Regions from separate parts of the Clostridium sp. AWRP genome, predicted to be linked through region 3. Evidence: riboswitches for the same ligand, from Rfam matches in the RefSeq annotation. Region 3 holds a riboswitch; each other region holds the start of a gene.
The links. Region 3 has a riboswitch for thiamine pyrophosphate ahead of thiD (bifunctional hydroxymethylpyrimidine kinase/phosphomethylpyrimidine kinase). Riboswitches for the same ligand answer to the same signal wherever they lie in the genome.
Positions count from the first base shown of each region.

Region 1: another riboswitch for thiamine pyrophosphate. It lies ahead of DMR38_RS04160 (TatD family hydrolase); the one in region 3 lies ahead of thiD (bifunctional hydroxymethylpyrimidine kinase/phosphomethylpyrimidine kinase).
Region 2: another riboswitch for thiamine pyrophosphate. It lies ahead of DMR38_RS22180 (cache domain-containing protein); the one in region 3 lies ahead of thiD (bifunctional hydroxymethylpyrimidine kinase/phosphomethylpyrimidine kinase).
Region 4: another riboswitch for thiamine pyrophosphate. It lies ahead of tenA (thiaminase II); the one in region 3 lies ahead of thiD (bifunctional hydroxymethylpyrimidine kinase/phosphomethylpyrimidine kinase).

Region 1 covers NZ_CP029758.2:926,654-932,671, forward strand. The annotation lists gene rlmD (23S rRNA (uracil(1939)-C(5))-methyltransferase RlmD) at 1-656, opposite strand, end outside; gene DMR38_RS04150 (hypothetical protein) at 660-1,241, opposite strand; gene DMR38_RS04155 (LTA synthase family protein) at 1,421-3,271, shown strand; TPP riboswitch at 3,330-3,432, shown strand; gene DMR38_RS04160 (TatD family hydrolase) at 3,495-4,229, shown strand; gene DMR38_RS04165 (ABC transporter permease) at 4,247-4,999, shown strand; gene DMR38_RS04170 (ABC transporter substrate-binding protein) at 5,011-6,015, shown strand; gene DMR38_RS04175 (ABC transporter ATP-binding protein) at 5,996-6,018, shown strand, end outside.
Region 2 covers NZ_CP029758.2:327,600-333,617, forward strand. The annotation lists gene DMR38_RS21650 (hypothetical protein) at 1-35, shown strand, start outside; gene DMR38_RS01550 (YkuS family protein) at 244-504, shown strand; gene DMR38_RS01555 (carbon-nitrogen hydrolase family protein) at 1,519-2,520, shown strand; partial or broken gene DMR38_RS22175 (methyl-accepting chemotaxis protein) at 2,684-3,652, opposite strand; gene DMR38_RS22180 (cache domain-containing protein) at 3,677-4,360, opposite strand; TPP riboswitch at 4,409-4,507, opposite strand; gene DMR38_RS22185 (winged helix-turn-helix domain-containing protein) at 4,563-5,072, shown strand; gene DMR38_RS22190 (hypothetical protein) at 5,401-5,493, shown strand; gene DMR38_RS01580 (hypothetical protein) at 5,737-6,018, opposite strand, start outside.
Region 3 covers NZ_CP029758.2:3,554,099-3,560,116, reverse strand. The annotation lists gene DMR38_RS16520 (HAD-IIA family hydrolase) at 53-1,297, opposite strand; gene thiE (thiamine phosphate synthase) at 1,331-1,942, opposite strand; gene thiM (hydroxyethylthiazole kinase) at 1,933-2,742, opposite strand; gene thiD (bifunctional hydroxymethylpyrimidine kinase/phosphomethylpyrimidine kinase) at 2,773-3,576, opposite strand; TPP riboswitch at 3,698-3,799, opposite strand; gene DMR38_RS16500 (universal stress protein) at 4,023-4,436, shown strand; gene splB (spore photoproduct lyase) at 4,648-5,670, shown strand; gene DMR38_RS16490 (ABC transporter ATP-binding protein) at 5,688-6,018, shown strand, end outside.
Region 4 covers NZ_CP029758.2:2,890,364-2,896,381, reverse strand. The annotation lists gene DMR38_RS13170 (molybdopterin-dependent oxidoreductase) at 1-930, opposite strand, end outside; gene DMR38_RS13165 (LysR family transcriptional regulator) at 1,341-2,243, opposite strand; gene DMR38_RS13160 (TspO/MBR family protein) at 2,399-2,899, shown strand; TPP riboswitch at 3,131-3,238, shown strand; gene tenA (thiaminase II) at 3,329-3,988, shown strand; gene DMR38_RS13150 (ABC transporter ATP-binding protein) at 3,993-4,745, shown strand; gene DMR38_RS13145 (ABC transporter permease) at 4,742-5,485, shown strand; gene DMR38_RS13140 (ABC transporter substrate-binding protein) at 5,482-6,018, shown strand, end outside.

The sequences.
Region 1 (6,018 bases), 2.0 Mb from region 3:
ATTTGAGAAGTTGTCACAATGTTTATAAGTATTTCTCCAGTATTTCTACCTTTTCTCAATACTAAATTTCTTAGATATCCCTCGTGGCTTTTTATTTTGTAATAGGGCAAATTTTTTTCTCTGAAATAAGTCACAACTTTATCTAAAATAAGTGTAAAATCTGCATCTACCAGGCTGCAATTATCTACATTTACAACGCCAAAAGATCTTCCTTTTATATGCATTCCAAGGGTGAGTTGTCCTCCCCTTTGCTCATCACCAAAGGAAAATTCCATCTTATTTCTATATTCAGTTTTTTCAGGACTTTTTTCTATGCCTAGAAATTCAAAGTCACAAATAGATGACTTTTCAAATAAATCTAAAACTTGTTTTTCTTTTAGTTCTAATTGTTTGCCGTAAGGTATAAACTGAGAGGTACATCCACCGCATAAATTAAAATGAGGACAAAACGGATCTACTGCATAATTTACATTTTCAAGTATTTCTGTAACTTTCGCTTCTAAATAGTGTTTTGTTTTCTTTGTAATTCTAGCTTTTACCTTTTGACCTGGAACAGTATTTTTTATAAGTATGTCCATATCATCTTTTTTTGCTATTCCTATAGCTGGAAATTGTAGTTCTTCTATGAAAAATTCATATTCGCTGCCTTTTTTCAACTTTTAATCTTTCCTTTCTATGGATGTTGTTTTGGAGAACCTTTCACCTAATGTTTTATTTAATTTGGAACCTTTCATTATAATAGGATATAGAATTAGTATTACTACAAATAGTATAATAAATACTCCCTTCATATCCGAAACATAGTATCCAAATATGAGTCTTAATATCAAGTCAAATAAATATAAAGCTGCTATTGAAACTACAGCTGATACAGCTGTGTCTATGAAAGAAATTTTGAAATTTCGCATCAGAGTTCCTTTTTTCTCATTTGACTTATCCTCACTAGGTTCAATTTTATTTGGAACTTTTTCATTAATATGTTCTTCAACAATATGTTCTTCAACATGTTCTACTTGTTTATTTTGTTCTTCTAATTCCTTCTTTTTCTGTTCTTCTTCAAATCTTGCTTTTTCTTCCTCAAGCTTTTTTTGTTCTTCTAATTTTTTATTTTTAAGTTCTTCAAGTTTTTTCTCTTCTTCTAAATTTTTATTTTTAAGTTCTTCCAAAAATTGTTTCTTGTCTTGTTCATTTACTGAGAGTTCTTCTATATTATCTTCTATGTTATCTTCTTTTTCTCCCATTAAAAATACAACCTCCTAATTCTTTTAACTTCTTCGTAATAAATATATTATGCTACACTATGGCATTTATGTAAATAGGTACGAAAAAATACTTTCATTTTGTTAACATATTGTTTTATAATTATACATATTAGTTTCATGAATTTTAGGATTACAAATGTCCATAGGGGGAAAGTAATATGGATAAAATTAAATCTTTTTTTACAAATTTTATAGATGTAATTTTTTTTGTAACTGTAGTAATGTTTAAAATATTAGTATATGGAAAACATATGAGTTCATTTAAAAGCTCGTTTATGCCAGCTTTAGCCTCAGTATTTGTATTGGTATCTATTGCCTTCATTTTTAAAACTAGAGGTCGTGCTAGATTTTTGTATATATGTAATTGTATTATAAGTATATTCATAGTTAGTGATTTGATCTATTATAAGTATTTTAAAGATATTATATCTGTATCTGTTCTGATAAGCGGATTTCAATTAAATGCGGTAAAATCTAGTGTTGCTAACCTACTGGACTTTAAAGATTTTTTATATCTTTTTGATATTGTATTTATAATTCCCTTTATAAATAGGTATTTGGTAGGTCATAATAGGAGGCTTTCTACAAAAGTTAGAGTATCAGTGTTTTTAGTATTTATTTTAGTAGGTATTTTTATTGATTTCAAAAGCTTTTACGCTTTATCAAAAGAACAACCAAGACTTCTTACAACTATGTATAATAAAGTGTATATAGCAAAAAAATTGGGTACAGTAAATTATCACTGCCTGGATATTTATAATTGTGTTTCTGCCAATATAAATAGGTTAACTCCTATGTCTAAGGACAAAGTTCAGGCTATAGAATATTTTATAGATAAAAGCAAGTCCAGTCATGAAAATTTAAACGGAATTGGACAAGGCAAAAACTTGATAATGATACAGGTAGAAGCACTACAAGGATTTGTTATAAATTCTTCTGTAAATGGAAAGGAGATAACTCCCAATTTAAATAGATGGATAGGACGTTCGGAGTATTTTGATAATTTTTACTATCAGGTGGCAGCTGGAGGAACTTCTGATGCAGAATTTATGACAAACAATTCACTTTATCCTGCATCAGCAGGTGCAGCATATTTGCTTTACTCTGGTAATGAATACAATGCAATGCCTAAAAATTTTAAGAATGAAGGTTATTATACTGCGGCTTTACACGGATTTAGGGAAAGTTTTTGGAATAGAAACATAATGTATAAAAAGCTTGGCTTTGATACTTTTTATGGTGAAAAAAGTTATAAACAAAATGAGTCTATAGGACTTGGCTTAAGCGATAGGTCTTTTCTTAACCAATCTGTAGACAAGCTAAAAAATATGAAAAGTCCATATTATGCTTTCCTAATAACTCTAACAAGTCATTTTCCTTATGATGATGTAAATAAATATGGGGATTTTGATGTAGGAGATTATAAAGGAAGTCTTATTGGGAATTATATGCAGGCAATACATTATACGGATGAACAGCTTGGAATGTTTTTAGATGAACTAGACAAAAATGGTACTTTAAAAAATTCAATAGTTGTACTATATGGAGATCATTATGCAATACCTAAAGATAAACAAGATCAGCTTTTTAACTTTTTAAGGATGAGTTCCAAATCTGATTTAGAGTGGGAGAAGCTTCAAAAGGTTCCTATGCTTATTCATTTTCCTGATGAATCTGTGAAAGGAGTAAACCATGTTTATGGAGGTCAGATGGACATATATCCTACGGTATGTAATTTATTTAAACTTAAGGAAGAAGAAATGCTTGGTAAAGATCTCTTTAATCCTGAAAGCGAAAGAGTTATATTTAGGAATGGTTCTTTTATAGATAAAGATTGTTATTATTCTTCACAAGATGATATTTATTATGATGTAAATACGGGAAATAAAATTTCTAAAAGTGATAAACTTGAAAAAGAAGAAGATTACATATTGAATCAGCTGAGTTATTCAGATTATATTTTGAGACATAATTTAATTAAAAAACTAAATTTGGACAAGAACAAATAATATATTTACATTTATTTGGATAAGTGCTAGTATAAAAATGTAATTAATCTAAAATTATTTATAGTGCCAGGGGTGCCATTTGTGCTGAGAAAAGTGAAAACTTTAACCCTTTGAACCTGATTCGGGTAACGCCGACGTAGGAAAGCTACTTTAATATTGGATTCAAAGCACTGTTTTTATAATAGTGCTTTTTATTTTTGTTAAAGTATAGGGAGAGAATAAAATGTTTGTAGATGCGCATAATCATATGGATTTTTATAAAGATAATTTAAATAATGCAATTAAGAGTATAAATCGCAGCAATATTAAAACCCTAGGATGTTCTATGGATTTGGAAAGTTATATATTTACAAAAAAATTAAGTAAAGATAATAAAAATATAACTCCATGTTTTGGAATACATCCATGGGAGGCACATAAAAACTACAAGGATTTAGATAAGTTCGATGATTATGTAAAGGAATGTAAAATTATTGGAGAAATAGGACTTGACTACTATTGGGTTTTGGAGAAAGAAAAATATCCTTATATGAATCTAGTATTTGAATACTTTTTAGGTAAAGCTAAGGAATATGACAAAATAACAAACATTCATACTAAAGGAGCAGAAAAGGAGGTATTGGATTATATAAAGAAATATGATTTAAGAACACCTATAATTCATTGGTATAGTGGAGATTTGAATATATTAAAAAAGTTTTTGGAGTATGGGTGCTATTTTACAATAAGTGTTGATATAGGATATTCTAAACTTACAGATGAGATAGTAAAAATTCTTCCTCTAGGTAAAATCTTAACAGAAACTGATGGACCTACTTCACTTGAATGGGTAAATAAAAAATATGGATATCCATCTGAAGTTATAAATATTGTAAGAAAAATTTCTTTAATAAAGAATCTCCAGTTTGAAGAAGTTAGAGAAAAAATTTATGACAATTTTAATAAATTAAAATTATAGACTGAAGGTGCTTATATATGGAAAAAACAAAAAACATTCAAAGTAAAATATATCCTATAGTTACAATAGCAATAGTTGTACTTATATGGCAGTTAACAATAAACTTTGCCCATGTTCCTCAGTATATTATTCCTTCTCCGCTGGATATTTTAAAAACTCTTGTATCAGATTTCCAAAATATAATGGAAAATACAGAAACTACATTGTACGAATCTTTTATAGGTTTTTTTATATCTATAATATTTTCCTTTATATTGGCTGTAATAATGGATAGTTTTGAGATTGTGAGAAAGTCAATATATCCTATTTTACTAATATCTCAAACTATTCCAACTATAGCAATTGCACCTTTGTTTATAATATGGTTTGGATTTGGAGTACTTCCGAAAATAATAGTAGTGGTAATGGTATGTTTTTTCCCGATAGTTGTAAGCCTTGTGGATGGCTTTGAGAAAGTGGACAGGGATTATATAAATTTATTTAGCACTATGAAAGCTTCAAAATTACAGACATTTTATCACTTAAAGCTTCCCTATGCTATGGTGAATTTTTTTTCAGGCTTAAAAATAGCAGCAACTTATATGATAATGTCTGCAATTATAGGTGAATGGCTTGGAGGAGATAATGGTATTGGTGTATACATGGTAAGGGCAAAAAATGCATATCAATTGGACAAGGTTTTTGCTTCAATTTTAGTCATTGTTATTGTAAGCATTATAATAATTTACATTATAGATTTTATAGGTAAAAAAATAATACATTGGAAATAGAGGGGACGAATATGAAAAAAAATAAAATTGTATTCTTGTCGGTAACTATATTTATTATAAGTTTGTTATTTGGGGGATGTGGAACGGGTGAAAAGAAACAGGAAGCTGCTTCTTTAGATAAAACTACGGTAATACTTGACTGGACTCCAAACACAGATCATACAGGATTATATGTAGCATTAGATAAAGGATATTATAAGGAGGAAGGACTGGATGTGAAGATAGTTCAACCTTCACAAGGTAATGTGACAAATCTTGTAGCTGCAGGCAAAGGAGATTTTGGTGTAAGCTATCAGGAAGATGTAACCTATGCGGTTACAAACAAAAATCCACTTCCTATAAAATCCATTGCGGCAATAATACAGCACAACACTTCAGGGTTTGCATCACCTAAAAGCAAAAATATAAAAAGTGTAAAAGATTTTGAAGGAAAAGTTTATGGAGGATGGGGTTCTCCTTCAGAAGAAGCTGTAATCAAAGCTGTTATGGAGAAAAATGGAGCAGATTTCAGTAAACTTAAAATTGTGAATATGGGAACTGATGATTTCTTTGCATCTACGAAAAAAAACGTTGATTTTGCCTGGATCTACCAGGGATGGACTGGAGTTGAAGCAAAATTAAAAGGTGTGGACTTAAATTTTATACCTGTCAAAGATTTAGATTCTGCACTTGATTACTACACTCCTATTTTAATAACTAGTAATAAAAATATTAGTCAAAATCCAGATAAAGTTCGAAAGTTTTTAAAAGCTACAGCAAAGGGATATGAATATGCTATAAAAAATCCTGATGAAAGTGCAAAAATACTTGTCAAATATGCACCAGAAATAGATAAGAAAATAGCTGCAGAAAGTCAGAAATATATGGCAAAGCAGTACATAGCAGACGCACCTAGATGGGGTGTAATGAAATCTGATGTATGGAGTAGATATGCTAAATTTTTACAAAGTAAAGGGTTAATTAAAAAGGAGCTAAAAACAAGCGATGCTTTCACAAATGAATTTTTGCCAAAATAAACA
Region 2 (6,018 bases), 1.4 Mb from region 3:
CAGAAGAGACTTCTGCATCATCGGAAGAGATATAAGTATCATCTGAAGAACTATATGCATCTTCTGAGAATGTATCTGGTTTTGTGCAGAAGCTCAATAAAGTTGTAGAGGAACTTGATGAAAGTGTAAGTAAATTTAAATTATAATACACTATTATGAAACAAAAAATTTTTATTAAAATAAACGTGATAAGTATGTATATCCACACCTATGAGTGGAAAAATAAATTCGAGGTGATAATATATGAAAAACATTGGTGTGGAAAAAGGATTGTCCAGAATGGCAAATTATCTAAATTCTCAAGGATATTCAGTGCAAATTTTAGGAGAAGATCTTGAGAATAATGTTTCAAAGTGCAAAAATTTAGATGCAATTGTTACAGCAGGATATAATACAGATATGATGGGCATTAGTGATACTTCTACAAAAGTTCCTGTTATTAATGCTGATGGTTTAACAGAAGAAGAAGTAAAGAATATGATTCAGCAGGAAACTACTAGATAGTAGATATCATCATTTTTGTTCGTATAATGTAGTATATGAGCAATTAACATAGAAATATAATAGGATTAAGGAGTTGAAATACCTTAGTCCTATGTTTTATGTGTGGATTGGCATTGTATGGTAGTCTATAGTTCAATTATCAATATAATTTGAGAAATATAAAGAACTATTCCAAAAATTAATGTTAATACTAGAGCAATAGGCAATATTTTTTTAACACATTTCCTTATTTTACAGAAATTTCTGCAGTTGTTGACTGAAGTTCCCCAAAATTATAGTCGAAGACATGTTACTGCTTGTCATAAAAGAACCTAAAAGTCCTATAAAAGGCCTATTAGAGAATAATATGGACCCCCAATTTTGGCAGTACCTAATGCAAGTACTGTTGTTTGTCATATACCTTCTATAATTCTAGACATCATTATTAGTGACATAACAACTATGCTTGAAGGTAGTATCTTTTTTGCTTGAAGTTTTGTTTATTATTTGGGTGCTTGCAATCTCTCAATCACTTCTATAGTATTTGCTTCTACTTAATAGAAAGAAAACAATAAGCGCAAAATAACTAGGAATAAAGCAGGCAAGGGGCTGGTTTATCTGACAAAATAGAAGTTGTTCACCATCTTTGATAATGCGTAGAGAGAAAATACAATTGGTTTTCGCTTGATAATACAAAGTTTAATAAAATTCCTTTAAAATCATATAAGTTATATCTTTTAGTTAATAAAAAGCATTATTTAAGCAAAAAAAGAAATATCATTTGAGAACTTAAAAAATGTCAATATGATTATTGAAAGTAAAAAATTCAAGTTGAATTTTATAATTAGAAATAAATGTGAGAAGCTTGAGCGTGAATCAACAACTAATAGTTTATATATATAAACTATTAGTTGTTGTTCAACAAAAAAAATAAGTGCTATAATTAAATTAATAAATAACTTGCATAAATTTTTACTGATTAATAAAAGTTGCATATAAAACATGAAAAAATATTAAAATGAGGTGAGTATAATTATGTCAAAACAATATCCAAAGTTTAAAGCAGCAGCAGTTCAGGCTGCACCAGTATACTTGAATTTAGATGCAACAGTTGAAAAGTCTTGTAAGTTAATTGATGAGGCAGCATCAAAGGGGGCAAAATTAGTAGCGTTTCCAGAAGCTTTCTTACCAGGATATCCTTGGTTTGCTTTTATTGGACATCCAGAATACACAAGAAAATGGTATCACGAATTATATAAAAATGCTGTAGAAATCCCTAGTTTGGCAGTTCAAAAAATAAGTGAATCAGCAAAAAGAAATAAAACTTACGTTTGTATTTCTTGTAGTGAAAAAGACGGAGGATCATTATATCTAGCACAATTATGGTTTAATCCAGAAGGAGACTTAATTGGAAAACATAGAAAGATGAGAGCTTCTGTTGCTGAAAGACTCTGTTGGGGTGATGGAAATGGAAGCTTAATGCCTGTATTTGAAACTGAAATTGGAAATTTAGGTGGATGTATGTGTTGGGAACATCAAGTACCATTAGACCTTCTTGCTATGAATTCTCAAAATGAACAAGTTCATGTAGCATCTTGGCCTGGATATTTTGATGATGAAATTTCAAGTAGATATTATGCAATTTCTACTCAAACTTTTGTATTAATGACTTCGTCAATTTACTCAGAAGAAATGAAAAATATGATTTGTGAAACGAAAGAGAAGAGAAATTACTTTGACACGTTTAAAAGTGGACATACTTGTATTTATGGACCAGATGGAGAACCAATTAGTGAAATGATTGAAGCAGAAACAGAAGGAATTGCATATGCGGATATAGATGTAGAAAAAACAATTGACTTTAAATATTATATTGATCCAGCTGGACACTACTCTAATCAAAGCCTTAGTATGAATTTTAATCAGAATCCTACTCCAGTTGTTAGAAAATTCGGAGAAATCAAAAATAAAGTTATAACATATGATGAAATTAATTTATCAATAGGTAACGAAGCTGGACAGACAAAAATTCTTTAAAAACAAGAATAACCATTACACTAAAAATGTGAATATTACTTGATGAAGTTTTTATAACTTTTAAAGAAAGAAGCAGCAGGTCAGGTACATGATTATCAGTCTTGGTATCCAGATCGGATTTCCACCGATAAGTATGTACCCATCTGGACGCACATTTAAAATATTATATTTTAAATTTATTTACTTCATCAAGCATTTCTTTAGTCATATTACTAAGTGTTTGTGATGATGCTGCTATTTCTTCTGATGATACTGAAATCTCTTTTGAAGTTGCTGAAACTTCAAGTGAAACTGAGGATACATTTTCTACCCTATTTAAAATAGTATTTTTATCTTTATTTATGTCTTCAGAAGAATTCATAACTGTTTCAATTTTAGGAATTACGTCATTTACTGCTTCTATAATGTTTTTAAATGATATTATCGAACTATCTATAGTTTTAACTTGATTTACTAATTCACTATCCATATTCACAGAGTCTTGAACTATAGTATCAGTATTTTTAGATATCTTACTAATTAATTTACTAATATTTTTTGATGATAATTGAGATTGTTCAGCAAGTTGTCTTATTTCATCTGCAACAACTGCAAATCATTTACCCGATTCTCCTGCCCTAGCTGCTTCAATAGCAGCATTTAATGCTAGTAAATTTGTTTGCTCTGCAATGTCATTTATTATGTTGATAATTTTATTTATTTCATTTATATTATTTCCAAGTCCAACAATTTTACCATTAAAAATCTTAAATGAATTACTAACATTTGATACAGATTGATTTAGTTTATTCATTTCTGTACCACTTTCTTTTGCCATTAAACTAATTCCCCTAGACTTCGAATCTACAACCTGTATTTCATTAACCATTTTAGATAACTTATCACTAAAGCTATTAAGAATATCTGTTATATTTATTAAGTCTTCAGATTGGGAACTTGTTCCTTTTGCAATTTCGTTTATAGCTTCTGAAACATTTTGTGATGAACTAGATATTTCTTCTGCAGTGGAAGATAAGTTTTCTGACTGCATATTAATATTTAAAGAATTTTCTTTTATTCGGTTAATCATTCCTTTTAATGATTCCTGCATCACTTTCATGGAATTTGTCATGGCTCCGACTTCATCTTTCATTTGCAAATATTTAGGTGAAACTTCCTAGCATAAATCTCCTTCTGCTAATGAATTCAAATGTTTCGAAGCAGATTTTATTCCTTTAGAGATGCTATTAGCAATAATATAAACTATGGCAGCTCCAAGCAACATAAATAGTATGGAAAATCCTATAATGGGAATTCTTAGAGTATTTAATTCTGACAATATTTCGCCTTTTGACACGCAAACTCCAACAGACCATTCAGTTCCTTTGACTGGAGCATATCCTACATATTTATCTTCTCCATTATAAACATACTGATCCATTCCTGATTCTCCTGTTCCCATTTTCTTATGAATATTTGCTAAAGCTTGCAGTTTAGCATCTTTTTTTGCATCTTCAATGGGATTATCCATCTTTATGACTTTATTTTTATCAGGATTAGCAATGAGTGCTCCATCTTTTATTATCATAAATGCATAACCTGTTTTTCCAAACTTAGCCTCATTAGTTATGTCGCTTAAACGATTACCATCCCTTGTTTCAAGTAATACTCCTACAATTTCATTATTGTTTTTAATAGGAACTGCATACATAACTACTACATCGCTTTTATTTTTGCTTATCAATGGATCTGATACATTACTTTTACCAGACAAGGCTTTTTGAATATATAATCTTTCTTTAAGATTTGCAGTTGTTCCATCTGTGTTCTGCAAATTCCCGTTTGTATCTACTATGCTCATTCTCATACCGCCTATTCTTTTTACCTTTCCTATAAGAATAGACTTTTTATCATGTTTGTGCTTGGTTCCTTACAACAGTATTAACTGACAGGTTCTAAGGGTTAGGTTTTATCCTTCTCAACTATATTAGTTCCCCTGCAAATTTTACCTAAGTATATAGATATCCAAGTTGATAAATAAATATAGTATTGGAGTAAATAATATGGAAATGCATTTAGTAGAAGTTGAAACTCTACATGGATATACAATAAATGAATTAAATGAAATAATTAACTCATCAACGAGCAAGTATACCAGAGCGCTTTTAAGCACTGTAATAATGAGATATAACGGAATTCATACCAATGATATAATGAACACCCTTTGCAGAACACGTGCAGCTATAACTGCCTATATACACAAGTGGAACGAATATGGAATAGATTCAATTATAGATAATCGCGGCGGTTCTAAAAGCAGTTTTACTGATGAAATGCTTAAGGATTTAAAGAACGTAGTTCTAAGCAAGTCACCTGAAGCTTTTGGTTATACGCGGTCCAGCTGGACAACAGCTTTATTATCCCAATATATTGAAGATAAATATGGTAACTCCTATTCACAAAAGTGGATAAGACAACTACTAATAAGTCTTGGCTTTTCCTTTAAAAGAGGTCAATATAAACTAACCAAAGGAGATGCTGAGCTGCAAGCTATCTTTAAAAAAAATAGCTGATTTACTGCCTATCATTGAGAACACAGATGACTCCGTCCTATATGTTGAAGATGAAACAAGAATAAGACTAGAGTCTGTTAACCGCAGGAGTTGGAGTCCTATAGGGCAATCCCCTATAATTGAAAGTAATAACATACGAGCAGGTTTCAATATCATTGGTGCTACAGAGATATCTAAGAATTATAATACTCTAATCAATATATATCCAGCACAACACTCAATTACTTCTATAGAAATGCTTGAGTTTTTAAAATAACTTGTTGGGCAAAGCAAAGGTAAAAGGATATTTTTAATATGGGACAATTACAGAATTCACAAAGCAAAGAATATCGAAGAATTTGCAGAACTTCATAAAGAAAAACTATTTTTGATTAATCTTCCAACATATTCCCCTATGCTAAATTCACAAGAAAATGTGTGAAAATGGCTTAAGGATATATGCTTTCAGTGCAAAATTCGAGAGTCTATTAGTAAATTCAAAAAGTTTATCGAAAAACTTTTTCTCGATTGTAATTCAGATAAAGAGCACTCTGTTATGAAGTCCCTTGTTAATGCCAAAAGTTACTATAAATAATTTAGCTTTCAACTTGGATATCTATAGCATCAATTTATCTTTAAAGCAATATCTTCTAAAATTAGAGTTTCCCCAAAATTAAAATTCACGTCAAAGCTGTCCCATTAATTTCAATACTTGAGGCATAATTAGTTGTTGAGATGCTTTAATTTTAAAAACAGGTTGGAGAAAACTTTTAATTCCAGTAAGTGTTTTTTCCAATATTGTATAAATACCGCCAGCTAATGCATAATAATCAAAGTCGGGTATACCATAAATACGATTAGAAATATTTTCGATACATTTAATTAATGCACTCTGTGCTTTCCTTTCTGACATCATTGCAATAAATCCTATAATTAAAGTTAGAAATAAATTCATAGTTCTTATGGA
Region 3 (6,018 bases):
TTTAGTATAAAGTACCTTACGTACATTTCTAACATAGAGTATAAAATATTAATTAACGTATATATGAAACTTTTTCTTTTTCTAAGGCATCTTTAAGCCATCTTGGGTGCATTGGTAAAAGATTTTTTGGTAAATAATTAAAATCGAAGTAATTCACATCTAAGGTTTCTTCTCCTTCCTTAATTAATTTACCGCCTACAACTTCACATTCAAAACAAGTTGTAATAAAATGATTAATTTTGCCACTTGGATATGAGAAAACTTGTGAAACAGGGTCAGAATATATGCCAATTAATCGATTTACTTTAACTTTTAAACCAGTCTCTTCATTAATTTCTCTTATAATAGCTTCTTCTACAGTTTCTCCAGGTTCAACATGATCTGAAGGGATTCTCCATAATCCATTGTCAGTACGCTTCATCAAAAGAACCCTTTGAGATTTATCAAATATAATACCTGCAACTCCTGCCTTAACACCATCGTTAGGCCATGGGAAATGAGGAGAACTCCATTTTCTAATGGTTACATTATTGTCAAATAAACCTTTTAGGTTTGCAATAGTAGCATCGGCATTATGAAAATCCCTAGCAGATGGAAATTTGTTTGTTTTTTCACTTGATACTAAAATAGCTGATATTCCTGCCTGATGCGCCCCTAAAATATCTGTATATGGATTATCACCTATCATTACTACTTTAGATGATGTTTTTAAACTATCTAGAGCTTTTTTAAACATATATGAATGTGGCTTTCCTATAATGAAAGGTTTTTTCTCTACTGCTACTTGAACAGCTTTCACAATTGACCCAACTGCAGGTGATGGACCGTCTGTACTTGGGAAATTATTATCACTGTTTGTGCCTATAAATTTTGCACCGTTATTAATTAATTGCACTGCTTTTTTAATATCACGGAAGCGTAAATTATCATCCCAACCTATAACAACTGCTTCTGCATCAGCTATATCATTAGTATTAATGCCTACCTTATGACATTCCCATTTTAAATTTTCATCACCAAGAACAAATACATTCTTTATATTCTTATTTTGTAAATACTGAGCGGTCACCCAGTCTGATGTAATCACTTCATTACTATTTGCTTCTATTCCAAGTGCATTTAATCGTTTTGCTATTTTTTCACGTGTTGTGCATGGATTATTTGTTAAAAATCGAATTGTTTTCTGATTTTTACGAAGTATTTCAAGAGATTCTACTGCTCCTGGAAGAGGCTTATTTCCTATATAAATTACTCCATCTAAATCAAATAGAAATGCATCAAATGCATCAAATATCATATTACTCGCTCCTTAAATTTTATTTCTATAAAGCTATTTGCAAAGAGCCTTACTAGCCGCAGTTATATTGCTTTTCCCTAAAATAGCAGATATAACTGAAATACCATCAACTCCAGTTGACAATACCTCTTTAAAGTTAGTTTCGTTAACGCCGCCTATTGCAACAGCAGGTATACTTATACTGTTATATATTTTATGGAGACCTTCTATACCTATAGGAGTATCTATATCTTTTTTTGTTCCTGTGAAAAAAATTGTACCTATTCCAATGTAATCTGCACCACTTTTTTCTGCATCTAAGGCTTCATCCACATTGCCTGCAGATATTCCAATTATTTTATCATTACCTAATATTTTTCTAGCTGTGTTTATAGGCATATCGCTTTGACCTAGGTGAACTCCATCTGCATCTACAGCTTGGGCTATATCAAGTCTGTCATTTATTAAAAAAGGAACTTTATAGTGATCAGTTACTTTTTTAACTTCCTTAGCAATTTTGTAAAATTCTCTTGTGGACGCATCTTTTTCTCTAAGCTGAACGAGGGTTACGCCGCCTAAAATTGCTTCCTCTACGGCTTGATTCAGGGGCTTGTCTTTTAAAAAACTTCTATCTGTAACAAGATATAAACTATAATCTATTTCCAAATTATTTTACCACCTTTCTTTAATTTTTCTTCACTCAATTCATATATGGAATCTATTAGCTTAACCCTAAAAGTTCCAGGGGCTTTTGCTGCTTTGTAGGCTCCTTCACCAGCTATATTCATTGAAAGTATAGCACTTATAGTAGCTGTAAATTTATCCTCAGAGGCACCTATAGCAGCACCACATAATGCTCCAAGCATACAGCCTGCACCAGTTACTTTAGTTAACATTTCCACTCCGTTTTGAATTACAGCACTATTTTTACCGTCTGTTATAAAATCTTCCTTGCCAGTTGCAGCGACTACACAGTTGTACTTTTTGGCTAAAGCTGCAGCTGAATCCAAAGCTCCTTCTCCATTATCTAGGGAATCTACTCCTCTTACGTTAGAAGATTGTCCTGCAAGAAATTTAATTTCACCTACATTTCCTTTTATAACATCTACTTTACCAACTTGCATAATTCTATTTATAACTTGAACTTTCCTTGGTATAGCAGCACAAGCTACAGGATCAAGTATTACAGGTATATTGTGAATTTTTGCAGAGGTACTTGCTAAAATTACTGCAGCTTCTTGTTCTTTTGTGAGGGTTCCTAAATTTATATATAGGGCAGAAGATATTTTTACAAAATCAAAAACTTCATCATAAGCTTCACACATGGCAGGAGAAGCTCCATAAGATAATAGAATGTTTGCACAGTCATTTATAGTGACGCTGTTTGTAATACAGTCCACAAGAGGTACTTTATTTCTTACCTGTGTTAATACTTTTGATACACTATCTAAGTTTAAATTATCCACTTTTCATACTCCTTTATATTAGAATTCTGTTTATTTGAAATCTACATCAGCTTTTTTATATAATTCAATGAAATGTCCCACAGGACCGACGCCGCTTCCTATAGAGAAGGAATTTTCTATGGCCTTAGTTATATATTGCTTTGCAAGATATACGGATTTATCGGTGCTTTCACCTTTAGCCAAGAAGGAGGCTATGGCAGAAGATAAGGTGCATCCTGTTCCATGGGTGTTTTTGGTATCTATTCTATGACCGGCTATGTTTAATATCTTGTCTTCATAAAGTAAAACGTCGTTGGCATCATTGCACCTATGTCCTCCTTTTACAAGCACGTTTTTAGCACCTAGATCTTTTATTCTAAAAGCTGCTTTTTCCATATCGCTGCTATTTTTTATTTTCATTTCTGTTAGAACTTCAGCTTCTGGAATATTTGGAGTTACAACGTCTGCAATGCTTGTCAGATCTTTTATAGCTGTTTGTGCTTCAGGTTTTAAGAGAAAGTAACCACTTTTTGATACCATTACAGGATCAATTACTATGTTTTTAGCTTTGTATTCTGTTAAAAGCTTTTTTATTACAGATATGGTTTTGCTGTTTGAAACCATACCAATTTTTACTGCATCTACTTGTATGTCATCAAATATAGATCTTATTTGTGCTTCTACAATTTCAGGAGTTACATCCATTACGTCCTGAACTCCTATGCTATTTTGAGCTGTAACAGCAGTTATGACACTCATGCCATATACGCCAAGGGCACTCATTGTTTTTAAATCAGCTTGTATACCAGCTCCGCCACAGCTGTCAGAACCTGCGATTGTTAATACTTTTTTCATTTCTAACACCTCTAATTTAGTAACTTTAAAATTATAAATTTTACTTAGTGGGAGTATTACAGTAGGTGGGCATCAGTCAAAAATAAAAGGTATATGCAGAAAAGCATATACCTTTAAAATCAAAAATGTATAAATTGCTTCCCTACGCCAGTTTTATCTGGATCAGGTTCAAAGGGTTAGAGAAAGATCTCTTCTCAGCTTTGCAGCACCCCCACAAAAGTATTAAATTTTATACATTAATTTTACTACAGTGATAAAAATTTGCAATATTAAATTTTAATATTTATTTCATTGACTAAGTTTACTTATATGTACATAAATGAAATATGGAAGGCGTTAGCAATGATGGAAGTCAATAAAAGTTTTTGCAGTACGTGTGATATAATGGCATTAATTGAAGATTTTTATTGCAAAACAAATTAATAAAAGTGATAGGATGTGTTGATATGAAAAAGAAAAAAATTTTAGTCCCATTAGATGAAACAGAAAGAAGTATGCATTCACTCGACTGTTTAAAAAAATTGTTTCCCAGAGATGAAGTACAGTTAACTATTATGTATGTATCTGAAATAGTTATAGCAAATGAAACGGGTGTATCAAATAGCATGGTAGATATGGCAAGGGAAAAAGGTGAAAATATTTTAGATAGAGCTGAAAGAAAAATTCAGGAATATAAAACTGAAAAATATTGTGTTTTTGGACGTGTAGCAGATGAGATACTGAAAAAAGCAAATTGTGATGAATTTGATATGATAATTATGACTAAATCCAACAAAAAGGGTTTGGCTAGAATGATTGGATCCGTAACAAGTAAAGTATTAAAAAATTCACAGGTTTTAGTTATGATTGTTCCAGAATAAAAATAGTTTAAAATAGCCATAATGTTGTACAAGCATTATGGCTATTTTTATCTGCATATTAAAATATTCACCTGAGATTTGGAATTATATGTAATTTGATTTAGAATATTTTTAATGATTTTTTCACATACTTTAATGAGCATTATATGAATTGCTTGAGGTACAAAATGAGTTTTGTTTAGAAACTCTATATCAGGAAGGTGTGTGGTTGATGTTTGTTCCACGTAGAGTTATTTTTGAAAAGGGTACATTAGAATATTCCCTGGGAAATGAGATATACAGTAGATTTAAAAATGATGACGAGGTGGAGATAATAAAATTGTCCTCAAATAGAGTTATGTCAGCTGTACCAGGAAAAGATATATATGAAAAGTACAGGGAAGGCAAAAAGACTTTAGTTGTGGGTGTAAAAAAGAGCTTAAAATTTCAAAGTTGTAAGCCTTCGGCACATTATCAGCTGCCACTAGTTAGTGGCTGTATTGGACAGTGTGAGTACTGTTATTTAAATACACAATTAGGGGAAAAACCTTTTGTGAGAGTTCACGTCAATGTTGATGACATTTTGAAACAGGCTCAAAAATATATAGATGAAAGAAATCCTGAAATAACTGTATTTGAAGGTGCTGCAACTTCCGATCCAGTTCCTGTGGAGCCTTATACAAATTCACTTAGAAAGAGTATAGAATACTTTGGAGATCAAAAGCTTTCAAGATTTAGATTTGTAACAAAGTACAATGATATAGATGGACTTTTAAACATAAATCATAACGGTCATACGGAAATAAGATTTAGTTTAAATACAGATAAAATAATAAAAGAATATGAGCATCATACAGCTTCAATGGAAAAAAGAATAGAAGCAGCTGCAAAACTTGCCAAAGCAGGTTATCCTATAGGTTTTATAATAGCACCTGTATTCATATATGAAAATTGGAAGCAGGAATATGAAAAAGTTTTAGACATGTTATATGATAGAATTCCTAAAACTTTAAAGAGTTCTATTGGATTTGAAATAATATCTCATAGATATACAACTAAGGCTAAAAATATCATACTACAGGTATTTCCTAAAACAACGCTGCCAATGGAGGATAGTGAGAGAAAATTCAAGTATGGTCAATTTGGATACGGTAAATTTTTGTACACGAAAGAGCAAATGGAAGAAATTAAAACCTTTTTTGAAAGAGAACTTTCAAGTAGATTTTCAAAAGAAAATATAAAATACATTATATAAGCAGGAGAATTTTAATCATGGGTGAATTAGAAAATATAGTTAAAATAAAGGATGCAGAAGTTAGATATGATAAAAAAGTTGTATTAAGAAATATTAATATGGATATAAAAAGAGGAGAGATAGTCGGATTTTTAGGACCTTCTGGTTCAGGAAAAACAACTCTTGTAAAATCTATTATTGGAATGAAAGAATTATCTAAAGGATTTATTGAAGTACTTGGTGAGAAAATGCCGTCACTTGGTGTAACTTCAAAAATAGGATATATGGCACAAAGTGATGCACTGTATGATGATTTAAGTGCAATTGACAATATATTGTTTTTTGGAGAACTCTACAATATTAAAAAAA
Region 4 (6,018 bases), 660 kb from region 3:
CATCTTAGTTTTGACGTCTACAAGGTAGGGCAGATTTGTCCATTTCATGACAAAATCTTCATCGTAAAGTTTTTTATCGATAATGTAGCGTGTCCAAGCCAACATGAGTGCCACATCGCTTCCAGGCCTTATAGGTAACCAAACATCAGCCTTGGCTGCATCTGGAGTCATACGAGGGTCGATTACAACGGTTTTTACTCCATTGGCACGAAGGTCTGCAACGGCGCCTCCGCCCATTGCAGGACTGGAGTATGAAGGAGCGGATCCCCACATGACTAGACATTTGATTGGTGTCTCATCGGAATCGTAAATTTCTAGACAGTTTGAATCGGCGATACTGTAGTCCGAACCGCCATACATCAGACCATTGGCTAATGTACGTGGTAGATAACATTGAGCACAACCAGGCTCAAACCAGTTAGGAGTACCAAATACATTACAAAATCTAGAAATACTCCAAAACTCAGGGTTTCCACCTCCTCCAGTAGAGCATATTACAGCTTCTGCCCCATATTTTTCACGGGTTTCCATGAGCTTATTGGCAAGAATGTCAATAGCTTCATCCCAAGAAATACGCTTCCATTTATTTTCACCTCGTTTGCCAACTCTCAGCATTGGATACTTATTACGATTTGGATTATAAAGAGCTTGTATGCCTGAGAGTCCTTTGGCGCACATTGATCCTTTGTTCATTGGATTCTCAGGATCGCCTTCAAGCTTGATTACTTTCCCATTCTTAACATGGGCAATAACACCACAATTGGAAATACATGCTCTACAACATGTTCTGACGATTTTAGCCGTAGATGATGCATCATCCTGTACTGACTCACTTTTTACTAATCCATTTGAGCCGTTAATAGCTGATGTAATTCCTGTTATGTTTGTTGCACTAAGAAAATCGTTCGTATTCGTTTTTTGATTTTCCATTTGTTTACCTCCTTTACTACTAATAGGCTTAGATAATTATGTGCATATTTTGTGAATAAATTAATTATCTAATTTTAAGATACCATCTTATATACTAGCTTTCCAATTCAAAAAAAGCTGATTGCTTATTCCAAAAATGAATAATTGACTTTATAGTTCATATTTTTCTTAACTGTATTGTACAGGTAATTCATGTAAAATGGTTTGCTGTAAAATAAAGGAAATCACTGAACGGAACTCATATTGGATTTGAATAAAGTAACAGCAAGTTCATTTGCTATTTTTGATATTTAAACTTGCTGTTATGGAGAGTGCAATTAAATTTTAGATTGTGTATAAATTATTTAACTCCAATTTAGATATGATTAATAATATGCATCAGGGAGGACACAGGATTTTATAGAGAACTTCTAAGATTTATTTTTGTTATTTGCCATTTTAGCTATTAACATATTGACTAGTTCGTTAATCTTAGGATTCTTTTGACTATGTTTATTAATAAATGCACCTAGTGTAATTGAAATACTAGGTGAAAATGGTATTAAAACAACATTATTAAATGATGAATTACTTGCTAGTTTACGTGTTGTTAAAGCAGCACCATAGTTAGCTTCTACACCACTCAAAATAGTTTCAGGTCTTCCTCTAAATATAATATCTGGAGCAATATCATGTTGTTCAAAAAAAGCCATACATAAGTTAGATATACATGTATAGGGTTCCATTAACATAAGAGAAGAATTTTTTAATTGTTCTGGAAAAATAAAATGTAATTTTGCTAAAGGAGTATCTTTGTGAACAGCTAAAACAAGTTCATCTTCAGCAGCAGGAATAAAAAGAATTTTACTATTATCTGGATTTTCTCCATACCAATAAGTTAGTGCTATATCAAAACTATTATTTTGCAATCTATGAAATAGTCGTGGTTCTTCTAGTTCTACTAGATTGATTAGAAAAGAAGGATTCTCTAGTTCAAAGCGACTCATTGGAATATATAAATTAAAATTACCGATAATAGGCAAAGACAGTACTGTTATTCTATCTTTATAACCAGGCTGTAGTTTTTTGGACATATATGTTAAACGATAAATCTCGTCTAATGTATGCCTAGCTTGGGGTAATAATCGTTTCCCTTCAATAGTTAATTTTACACGTCTATGTTTACGATTAAAGAGTTGAACACCTAATTCACGTTCTAATGCTTGTATTTGTTTACTAACAGAAGATTGAGCAATATTTAGCTCTAAGGCAGTTTCCATATAACTGCCAGTATCTACTACAGTTATAAAATATTTTAATTGTTCTTCTGTCATTTTACCTCACCTATTCTGTTTTTTAATTAATTATATAATAACTTGAAATTGATTACAAGCATCATTTTTGCATAGGATTCTTTCGATTAATAGATATTATATTTTCAGAATAAAAGTCTTTCCTTTAAAATATAATAGCAGTAGGAGGTGAATTTATGTTTTGTAACGTATTTAAGGTAAATGGAGAAAAGCATATTGGAAAACTTATTATAAGTATTGTAATTGCAGAAGGAGTCGGAGCTATTAGTGCTTTTCTAGGAATGTCTAACCGAGAAATGTACAGTCAGCTTGTTAAACCTGTGTTTTCACCGCCTGGCTGGATATTTCCTATAGTGTGGATTATTTTATTTTTTCTTATGGGTACAGCTGCATATAGAATATGGATTAAAGGAAAGCAGGGAGAAGATGTTAAGAGGGTGCTGGCGCTGTATGTTGTCCAACTGGTATTAAATTTTATGTGGACAATTATATTTTTTAGATTTCAGTTATATGGTTTAGCTTTTCTAGAACTGATGATTTTGTTAGTATTTATTTTAATGACGACTTTTGAGTTTAGTAAAATTGATAAAACAGCAGCTTATTTAATGATACCATACATACTTTGGGTGTCATTTGCAGGCATATTAAATTATGCAATATGGATGCTAAATAAATGACATATATAATTAGGTATTGTTGTGAGAATATTTGAGATTTTGCATATTCACTCTTGAATGTTAAAATTAACTATTTTACGTTCAGAAGTGAATTTTTGTTTTTAAAGATATGTATAAAAGAATTAAACTTTGATATAATATGTGTTTAAATTTGCCTTTTTAGCATGTTGACCAATTTTTGTTATTGTAGTAACATAGAAATTGGATAGATAATGTAAAAATTAAATAAAATTAGTATCCCAGGGGGGCTGGTGTTACCGGCTGAGAGTAAGAATATAATTCTTAGACCCTATACCTGATCTGGTTAATGCCAGCGTAGGAAGAGGTTTTTATGTAATTGATAAATAAAGGTACAAGCTTCCTAAGAGGTTTGTACCTTTTATTTTTAATTAATAATGTGTATGTCAGATGAAAAAGGAGTAATTTATTATGAAAACGTCTATGAAATTATACGAAAGTGTAAAAGATATATGGGATTCTTACTATGAACATCCATTTGTAAAGCAAATAGGAAAGGGAAACTTGGAAATAGATAGATTCAAGTTTTATATGATTCAAGATTACATATATCTTTTGGATTATGCAAAAGTGTATGCCTTAGGGGTGGTAAAATCCAGTGAAGAAAGTATAATGCAGGGATTCTCAAAGATGGTGGACAATATATTAAATGGAGAAATGAATATTCATAGGCATTATATGAAAAAAATAGGCATTAAAAAAGAAGAAATAGAAAATGCTAAAGCTTCTATTGAAAATATTTCATATACAAGCTATATGCTGTCTGTGGCTCAAATGGGAGATTTAATGGATTTAACTACTTCTCTTTTAGCTTGTATGTGGAGTTATTATTTAATTGGTAAAAAATTGAGTAAAATAGATGGGGCACTGGACAATGAGTTTTATGGACAGTGGATAAAAGGATATATATCTAGTGATTATGAAAAGGAGACTAGGTGGGTGATAGATTTGTTAGATTATTTGACAGAAAATATATCGAAAAAGAAATTTAGCAGGTTAAAGGAAATATTTATAAATACAAGCAAGTATGAATATATGTTCTGGGACATGGCTTATAACAAGGGGATGTGAAATCATGCTGAAATTTAAAAATGTAAGTTTCAAATACGAGGAAGATCCTGATTTTATTATAAAAAATCTCGATTTTGATGTAGGTAAAGGGGAATTTATAAGTATAGTAGGTCCCAGCGGATGTGGAAAAAGTACTGTATTTAGACTTATTTGTAAGCTGGAAAAGGCTTTTGGGGGAGATATAATTTTAAAAGATAAAAATATAAATGATTTAAAAGGTTACATAGGATACATGCCGCAAAATGATCTCCTTATACCCTGGCGAACTATACTTCAAAATGTATATCTTCCCCTTGAAGTTAAAGGTGAAAATTTAAAAAAGGCACAGGTTCAGGCAGAAAAAATGCTAACAGATTTTGGACTTGAAAAATATAAAAATAAATATCCAAAGGATTTATCAGGAGGTATGCGGCAAAGGGCGTCTTTTGCAAGAACTCTGCTTACGGGAGCAGAGGTGCTGCTTTTGGATGAACCGTTTAGTGCATTAGATGCTATAACAAGAGTTTCTATGCAGGAATGGCTCATTGATAAATGGCTAGCTTTAGATAAAACTATATTATTTATAACCCATGATGTAGAAGAAGCTCTTTTTTTATCAACTAAGATATTTGTTACATCAGAAACTCCAATAAGAAAATTTAAAGAAATAAAAGTGCCTCTCAACTATCCAAGGACTAGAAGTATGATAGATACACCTCCTATATTAAAGATAAAAGAGGAACTTATAAGTGAACTAAAAAAGGGGGTTAAGCTGTGAAAAGGTATAGATCATCCATAATAGTTGCTGTATTGTTTTTTGCAATATGGCAGGCTCTAGCAATGTATATAGATGCAATGTATATACTGCCTTCTCCTACTGCCATTTTAGAAAAAATATGGGAACTTAAAGATGTTTTATTTTTAGTACATCTTCCTGCTACTCTTTTGATTACTATTGAGGGACTTTTTATATCTATAGTGCTTGGGGTAGTGATTGCTGTGGCTATGAATATAAGTGAAAGAATACAAAGAGCTCTCTATCCAATTGTAATTGTAACCCAAACAGTTCCAATTACTGCACTTGCACCTATATTCATACTTTGGTTTGGATACGGTATATGGAGTAAGGTACTTGTAACGGTACTTATAACATTTTTCCCTATAACTATAAATGTATATGACGGACTTCGTTCTACAAGAAAAGATATGGAAGAACTTTTAATTACCTATGGTGCTAGCAAAAAAGATATATTTATGAAGTTAAAGTTTCCGGCTTCACTCCCTTACTTTTTTTCTGCACTTAAAATGGCAGTACCTTTAAGTGTAGTGGGGGCAGCTGTAAGTGAGTGGCTTGGAGCAGAAGCAGGCCTTGGATATTTTAGTAAGAGAATGATGACACAAATGGATGGGGCAGGAGTGTTTGCACCTATTGTCATATTATCACTAGCTGCTCTAATTTTAGTGGAAATATTAAATGTTTTAGAAAACAAAATAGTAAAATGGAGGAATGAAGTATGAAAAAAAATAAATATTTATCTTTTGTAATGGCATTCTTATTGATAGCTGTTATGTTAGTAGGATGTGGAAATAGTAGTGATTCATCGAAAGGTAAGGATGGCAAGTTAGAAAATGTGGATTTAGTACTTGATTGGTATCCAAATGCAATACACAGTTTTATATATGCTGCTATTAAAAATGGATATTATAAGGAAGAAGGACTTAATGTAAACATTAAATTTCCATCAGATACTACAGATCCCCTTTCACTTCCAGCAGCGGGAAAAGCTACTATTGGAATATACTATCAACCGGATATTGTAATTGCAAGAGCAAATCAGGGTGTTCCTGTAAAATCTATAGGAGCTATTGTACATACACCGCTTAATGTAATAATAGCTTTAAAGGAAAAAAATATAAATTCACCGAAAGATCTTCAAGGAAAGACTGTAGGTTATTCGGGGAATTCTTTAAATGTTCAATATGTAAAAACTATGGTAAAAAAAGAAGGTGGAGATCCAAATTCTGTTAAAATGGTTGATGTAGGATTTGAT